One region of the Bacillus sp. SD127 genome, then DNA from elsewhere that is predicted to be linked to it. Evidence: riboswitches for the same ligand, from Rfam matches in the RefSeq annotation. Region 1 holds a riboswitch; the other holds the start of a gene.
What was found. A riboswitch is a leader RNA that binds a small molecule or an ion and turns the genes downstream of it on or off. The one in region 1 is predicted to bind thiamine pyrophosphate.
Positions count from the first base shown of each region.

Region 1 (4,090 bases):
ATCATCGCCGCTCCGATCGCTGATGTAATGTGGTCATAGCCCGGTGCAATATCCGTCGTCAGCGGCCCTAGCGTGTAAAAAGGCGCTTCTTTACAGATTTCCATTTGTTTATCGACGTTCTCCTTGATTTTATGCATCGGCACATGACCCGGCCCCTCAATCATCACCTGAACATCATGCTTCCAGGCAATTTGCGTGAGTTCTCCGAGAGTCTCTAATTCAGCAAACTGCGCTTCGTCATTGGCATCGGCAATTGACCCTGGGCGAAGCCCGTCTCCAAGAGAAAAGGCAATATCATACGTCTTCATAATTTCACAGATTTCTTCAAAATGAGTATACAGAAAGCTTTCCTTATGATGAGCCAGACACCACTGTGCCATAATCGCTCCTCCGCGTGACACAATTCCCGTTGTCCGTTTAGCAGTTAGCGGCACATATCGCAGCAAAACACCCGCGTGAATCGTAAAATAATCCACACCCTGTTCAGCCTGCTCAATCAGCGTGTCACGGTAGATTTCCCACGTTAAATCCTCCGCTACACCGTTTACTTTTTCAAGCGCTTGATAGATCGGAACGGTGCCAACAGGAACCGGGCAATTTCGGATAATCCATTCACGCGTCGTATGAATATCTTTCCCCGTGGAAAGATCCATCATCGTATCTGCTCCCCAGCGAATCGCCCACGTCATTTTTTCCACTTCTTCTTCAATCGAAGATGTAACTGCTGAATTCCCGATATTCGCGTTAATTTTCACATGGAAATTTCGGCCGATAATCATTGGTTCACTTTCCGGATGATTAATATTTGCTGGAATAATCGCCCGGCCGCTGGCTACTTCATCTCTGACAAATTCGGGAGACACATGCTCACGAATAGCGATAAACTCCATTTCAGGGGTAATTATCCCCTTTTTCGCATAATGCATTTGAGTGACATTTTGGCCCGTTTTCGCCCGCAGCGGTTTCCGTTTTAACCCGGGATAGCTTACATTAGGGTTAGCCTTTTTATAGCCGTTGTCTTCTGGCTTCACAGCACGTCCATTGTATTCTTCAACATCGCCGCGCCCAGTGATCCACTTGTGCCGAAGCGGTTTTAAACCTTCTTGAATATTAATTTTTACATCGGGGTCCGTATACGGTCCGCTTGTATCATAGACACGAACCGGCGCGTTTTCCTCTTCGCCGAATGATCCTGTTGTCGGACTGAGTTCAATTTCTCTCATCGGCACTTGAATATCCGGCGAAGCCCCCTCTACATATACTTTTTTACTCCCCGAAAAACTCGACATAATGGAAATGTTGGCTTGCTGCACTGAATGATTTTGCATCACTTATCCTTCCCCTCTCTTTGTTTGAAAGGACAAAATCAAGCCCATAACCAGCACAAAAAACCGGATTCAATTGAATGAACCCGGTTACAGTCAGAAAGAAACATATTATTGCAGTATTCAGCAATAATAAAAACAATTCCTCTACTTCCCCACGCTGGTACGAACCAGATCAGGTCCAAAGGGTTAAGAAGCATATCTTCTCTCTCAGCCCGTCAGCGGGCACCCCCAGTAACTATTAATTTCGCACTTATCGTATCATAAAAACAAACTGAAAAAAAGAGCAATGTATAAAATATTCAGCAAATTCAAGACAAATATGTAATCGGCAATGCTATTTCAGAGATTTCATTTTCATGAAGCACCACCTGATACGCATTTGCATCAGATCTTGAACTCACAGCCTGAAAAAAATGATCATCAATAAAATGAAGAGCTGCTCCATCATCCGCCGCATAACCGCTGCTCAACGCTTTCTCTGATATCATGTGATGATATGTAGGTCTCCGATCCTTTTCTCCATCATAATGAGGACAAAAACTGCCTTGCAAAAAACCCAAGCTTTTCAAACCGGTCAGCGGTCCGGCAGAATCCGTCACACCTTCTTCAAACCAGCAGATCGCACCTGCACTTAATCCCGCTAAAATAATCCCGTTCTCCCAAGCTTTTTTCAATATGTGATCCAGTCCCCACTCCTTCCACAGCACCAGCAAATTTCTTGTATTTCCCCCGCCGACATAAATCACATCTTTCTCCATAATAAAGGAGGCTAAATCTGTTGTCGGCGGCTTAAATAAAGACAAATGAGACGGGTCACAATCAAGCTTTTGAAAAGCATGGTAAAACCGCTGAACATAGTTCTCCGCATCCCCGCTTGCCGTTGGCAAAAAACAAATGCGAGGTGAGGGCTGCTTTGACTGATTAATGATAAATTGATCAAGAACCAGATGATCTGGTTCCATTGAAAAACCTCCGCCGCCCATCGCAATAATCTGTTTCATCATCCGACTCCCCCAAGAAAATATTTTACCCATTATAGCACTTTCGCATAAAAGCATGATACAAGGTAAAAATACCTTTGAATCAGGAGGTGACCGAAAAAATGGAACAAGACCGTTTGGCAAACCACGAAACAGTTGATTTACACGAAATCCTCAACTTCAAAACCGTATGTTTACTTAAATCAAAAATGATGCAGGGACTGGTGTTCGATCAGGAACTGAGAGCCCTTATGGAGAAGGATGTACAGCAGTCTGTACGGGACGTAACTGAGCTTCAGAGCCTCTATCAAAAGGCCCCGACAATAACAGGAGGTGACTATCATTGAACGATTTCTTAGACCCGAAAAACGCAAAAGGCATGCCTGACCTTGCTGATTCAGCACTTGCCCTAGATTTCTTAATTTCCGTAAAAACCGGTATCAAAAATTATGCTGTCGCCATCACGGAAACCGCAAGCCCAGAACTCAGAACAGCATTGCGCAATCAATTAGACGCCGCTATTTACCTGCACGGAGAACTATCACAGCTCATGATGGAAAAAGGCTGGCTTTTCCCTTCTGACTTGGACAAACAATTTCAAATCGATATGAAATCAGCACAAACAGCCGTTGATATCGCCGGACTAAAACTTTTCCCCGATAACACGAACCGTCTCGGAACATTCGCAACGCCCGATCACTAAACAATAAGGAGACATCATGAATGAAAGCTGTTACGTATCAAGGCATTAAAGACGTCCGCGTCAAAGAAGTAAAAGCGCCAGAAATCAAAAAACCTGATGATATCATCGTCAAACTGACAACCACAGCAATCTGCGGATCTGATTTACACCTAATTCACGGCATGGTTCCCAATTTTCCTGAAGATTATATCATCGGCCATGAACCAATGGGCATTGTTGAAGAAACAGGCCCCGACGTTCACAAGGTTAAAAAAGGCGATCGTGTCATCATACCGTTTAACGTCAGCTGCGGCGAATGTTTTTTCTGCAAAAACCAGCTTGAAAGCCAATGTGACAATTCAAATGCAAACGGCGAAGTCGGCGCTTATTTTGGCTATTCAGACTCAGCAGGCGGCTATCCCGGAGGCCAGGCTGAATACATGCGCGTCCCCTATGCTAACTTCACTCCCTTTAAACTGCCTGATGACTGTGAAGTAGAAGATGAGAAATTAGTATTGCTTTCAGACGCTATGTCGACAGCCTATTGGAGCGTAGACAACGCAGGAGTAAAAGAGGGAAATACCGTCATTATTCTCGGCTGCGGTCCTGTCGGGCTGCTCGCGCAAAAATTCGCATGGATGAAAGGCGCCAAAAGAGTCATTGCAGTGGATTATGTAGACTATCGCCTTCAGCACGCAAAAAAAACAAACAATGTAGAAATCGTTAATTTCGAGCATCATGAAAACGCTGGTTCATATTTGAAAGAAATCACACAGGGCGGTGCAGATGTCGTCATCGACTGCGTCGGAATGGACGGCAAAATGTCCCCGCTTGAATTTCTCGCCACCGGTGTTAAAATGCACGGCGGAGCCATGGGTGCGCTGGTAACGGCGGCACAGGCTGTCAGAAAATGCGGCACAATTCAAGTGACAGGTGTGTACGGAATGAGATACAATGCATTTCCATTCGGAGACATCTTCCAAAGGAACGTAAATATTAGAACCGGCCAAGCCCCCGTCATTCATTATATGCCGTACCTGTATGAACTGATTGCTACAGGTAAAGTAGATCCGGGCGACATCATTACCCATGTTCTGCCG
Region 1 covers NZ_CP191226.1:3,325,950-3,330,039, forward strand. Annotated here, with positions in the region: gene thiC (phosphomethylpyrimidine synthase ThiC) at 1-1,328, opposite strand, end outside; TPP riboswitch at 1,461-1,568, opposite strand; gene ACQVGS_RS17375 (Type 1 glutamine amidotransferase-like domain-containing protein) at 1,637-2,329, opposite strand; gene ACQVGS_RS17380 (hypothetical protein) at 2,431-2,655, shown strand; gene ACQVGS_RS17385 (spore coat protein) at 2,652-3,011, shown strand; gene ACQVGS_RS17390 (zinc-dependent alcohol dehydrogenase) at 3,032-4,090, shown strand, end outside.

Region 2 (4,090 bases), 290 kb from region 1:
ATTTATTATGAAGCAAATTGCTGTGAGTCATCACCAGCTTTTATGTGCAAATTATAGAAGAATCATTTTCTGAAAAAAATGAGACCTTATTACTTTATTTTTCATCATCACCCTTGTTAAAATCGCGTTATGTTTTTTTAAAAGGAGGTTCAGATTATGGCGCATACATCTGTCGCATCATTAGTTGTCGTACTTATCGTTGCATTTTTAACTCCCATCCTTTTGCATCGGTTTAAACTCAGCATCCCTGTTGTAGTTGCTGAAATTATTATGGGATTGATTATAGGAAAAAGCGGTCTTAATTTAGTTGTGGAGGGTGATACTTGGCTTCAGACGCTCTCTATGCTGGGATTTATCTTTTTAATGTTTTTAAGCGGGCTTGAAATTGATTTTTCATCCTTTGAGAGAGGAAAGAAAAAACAGTTTCTGCAAAACGGCAAGGAAGCACCCAATACATTTGTCACAGCATCCATTATTTTTATCGGTATTTTTATTTTATCATTGCTGCTGTCCTATGGGTTCGTCTTGGCCGGATTTATCCAAAATGCTTTTTTAATGACGCTTATTATTTCTACGATTTCGTTAGGTGTTGTTGTTCCAACCTTAAAGGAAGAACGGATCATGGATTCAAACATCGGGCAGATTATCCTGCTTGTTGCTGTGATTGCTGACTTGGTCACTATGATTCTTCTTGCTGTATTTTCTTCTCTATACGGAGAGGACAGCGGAAACATGTGGCTCTTGATGATCCTGTTCGCAGCCGGAGTAGTGCTTTACTTCTTCGGCCGGGTCTTCAAACACCGTTCTTTTGTTCAATCCATGTCAAAAGGGACGATCCAGATCGGGACTCGTGCTATTTTCACCTTAATTATCGTACTGGTGGCTCTGTCTGAATCACTGGGGGCAGAAAATATTCTCGGCGCTTTCTTAGCGGGCGTGCTTGTTTCCCTGCTCTCGCCGAACAAGGAACTGGTTCAGCAGCTTGATTCCTTCGGCTACGGGTTCTTAATACCGATTTTCTTTGTGATGGTCGGTGTAAAATTGGATATTTGGACACTTTTTCAGGACCCGAAAATTTTAGTGATGATTCCGCTGTTGCTTATGGCGCTGTTAGTAAGCAAAATTCTTCCTGTCCTGTACTTGAAGAAATGGTATGATAACCGCACAATATTGGCGTCTGGTTTCCTGCTGACATCAACGCTTTCTCTTGTGATTGCCGCTGCGACAATCGGCCAGCAGCTTCATGTAATCAGCGCAAATATGTCAGGAGCGCTTACGCTGGTGGCGGTTATTGCAAGTATTTTTACGCCGGTCGGTTTTAAAAAGCTGTACAAAAAACAGGAGCAGCCGGAGGAGAAAAAGAAGATCACATTTATCGGCGCTAATCAAATGACACTGCCTGTGACACTTGAATTGCCTGAGAGCGAGTATAAAGTGCGTGTCGTGCACGTTTATCAAGAAAACGCTGAGGAAAAGCTGTCAGACTCAGTATTTTCCGTCGAAACGATTTCTGATTATGAGCATCAAACCCTTGAATCACTCGGTATATTTGATACAGAAATCCTTGTGGTGGCGACAGGGGATGAAGACATGAATACGGACATCGCACTATACGCCAAAGAAAAAGGAACAGAAAGAGTCATTGCCAGCACCGGATCACCGGAGAACGAAGCGAAATTGAAAGAGCAGGGCATCAGCATCTTTTCCATCTTGCTGTCGACCAAAACGCTGCTTCGCGCGCTGATAGAAGCGCCTGGCGTCATGAAACTGCTCACGAACCAAGAGTCCTCGCTGTATCAAATTAATATGGAAAACAGCAAATACGACGGCGTGATTCTCCGTGAATTCCCTTTAACAGGCGATGTGATTTTTGTCAGGATTTTCCGAGGTGTCGACAGCATTGTTCCTCACGGCGATACAAGGCTGAAAATCGGAGACCGCTTAATTGTCACCGGATCACGCGGGTACGTAACGGATCTTAAGAAAACATTGGAAGGATAATATCTTGACCAAATAAGGATTCGTGTTAATATAGAGGTGCAGAACAATTCAATATGTATTCGTAAAACCACTAGGGGTGTCCTTTATAAGGGCTGAGATAAAAGTGTGACTTTTAGACCCTCATAACTTGAACAGGTTCAGACCTGCGTAGGGAAGTGGAGCGGTATTTGTGTTATACAACTATGCCAATTCCAAACCACTTTTCCTTGCGGGAAAGTGGTTTTTTTATTAACAGACAGGGGGAATGACGTGTGAAGTTTTCAGAAGAATGCCGCAGTGCAGCCGCAGAATGGTGGGAAGGCAGCTTTGTCCATCCATTTGTTCAGGGGATCGGTGACGGAACTCTCCCGATCGACCGCTTTAAATATTACGTGCTTCAGGATTCTTACTATTTAACTCATTTTGCAAAGGTGCAATCGTTCGGTGCCGCTTATGCAAAGGATCTTTATACAACAGGACGCATGGCCAGCCATGCTCAAGGTACATATGAAGCGGAGATGGCGCTTCATCGCGAGTTTACGGAGCTTTTGGAAATCAGTGAGGAAGAACGGAAGTCATTTAAGCCATCTCCTACCGCTTACTCCTATACATCCCATATGTACCGTTCGGTTTTGAGCGGGAATTTTGCAGAAATCTTGGCAGCTCTTCTCCCGTGCTATTGGCTTTATTATGAGGTTGGTGAGAAATTGCTGACATGTGATCCGGGGCATCCGATTTACCAGAAGTGGATTAGCACATACGGCGGTGACTGGTTCAGACAGCAGGTGGAAGAACAAATTAACCGCCTGGATGAGCTGGCGGAAAACAGCACAGAGGAAGTGCGTGCCAAGATGAAAGAGAATTTCGTTATTTCGAGCTATTATGAATATCAGTTCTGGGGAATGGCTTATCGAAAAGAAGGCTGGTCAGACAGCGGCGTAAAAGAGGTGGAAGGGCTTGGAGCTGCACGCCATAACTGATGACCGCAAGCCGGTTGAAGATCTAATGAGATCAATTATAGCCATTCAGGATGAGGTTGATTTCATCCATATTCGTGAACGGTCTAAATCGGCGGCTGACATTTTGAAACTGCTGGAGCTTATTTCTGAAGGCGGTGTTGATAAGCAAAAGCTGGTGATGAATGGCCGGGTTGATATTGCGCTTTTTTCAAATATTCACCGCGTTCAGCTGCCGAGCAGCAGCTTTTCGCCGAAACAAGTAAGAGCCAGATTTCCTCACCTGCACATTGGGCGATCGGTGCATTCACTGGAGGAAGCGCTTCAGGCAGAAAAGGAAGACGCTGATTATGTTTTGTTCGGCCATGTGTTTGAAACGGATTGCAAACAAGGCCTTGATGGCAGAGGCGTGTCTTTGCTTTCAGAAATCAAACAGAGGATCTCGATTCCGGTTATTGCAATTGGCGGAATGACACCTGCCAGATTAAGAGAAGTGAAACAAGCAGGTTCAGACGGTATCGCTGTCATGTCCGGAATTTTTTCTTCCGATGATCCTTTGGAAGCTGCCAGACGATATTCCCGCAAGCTAAAGGAGATTCAGTATGAAAAGGCATTATGATGCAGTTGTCATTGGAGGCGGAATTATTGGTTCCGCGATAGCTTATCAGTTGGCAAAAGAAAAGAAAAACACCGCATTGCTTGAAAGCGGAACAATCGGCGGCAGAACAACAAGCGCCGCGGCAGGGATGCTTGGCGCCCATGCCGAGTGCGAGGAGCGGGATGCGTTTTTTGATTTCGCCATGCACAGTCAGCGTTTGTATCAGGGTCTTGGAGAGGAGCTACTTGCCTTATCCGGCATTGATATCAGAAGGCATGAAGGCGGTATGTTTAAGCTTGCATTCTCCGAAGAAGACGTGTCCCGCTTGAGACGGATGGACGATTTGCATACTGTCAGCTGGCATACAAAAGAAGAAGTGCTGGAAAAAGAGCCGTATACGGCCGGTGAGATTTACGGGGCGAGCTTTATTCAGGACGATGTTCATGTTGAGCCTTATTTTGTGTGCAAGGCATACGCTAAATCGGCTAAAGCGCTTGGTACGGATATTTTTGAGCATACTCCCGTTCTCGATGTGACGCGTGGCGGTGAATCCATT
Region 2 covers NZ_CP191226.1:3,034,371-3,038,460, reverse strand. Annotated here, with positions in the region: gene ACQVGS_RS15885 (monovalent cation:proton antiporter family protein) at 157-2,001, shown strand; TPP riboswitch at 2,064-2,172, shown strand; gene tenA (thiaminase II) at 2,253-2,960, shown strand; gene tenI (thiazole tautomerase TenI) at 2,938-3,555, shown strand; gene thiO (glycine oxidase ThiO) at 3,539-4,090, shown strand, end outside.
Region 2: linked by a shared signal. The riboswitch ahead of tenA (thiaminase II) and the one ahead of thiC (phosphomethylpyrimidine synthase ThiC) in region 1 are both predicted to bind thiamine pyrophosphate.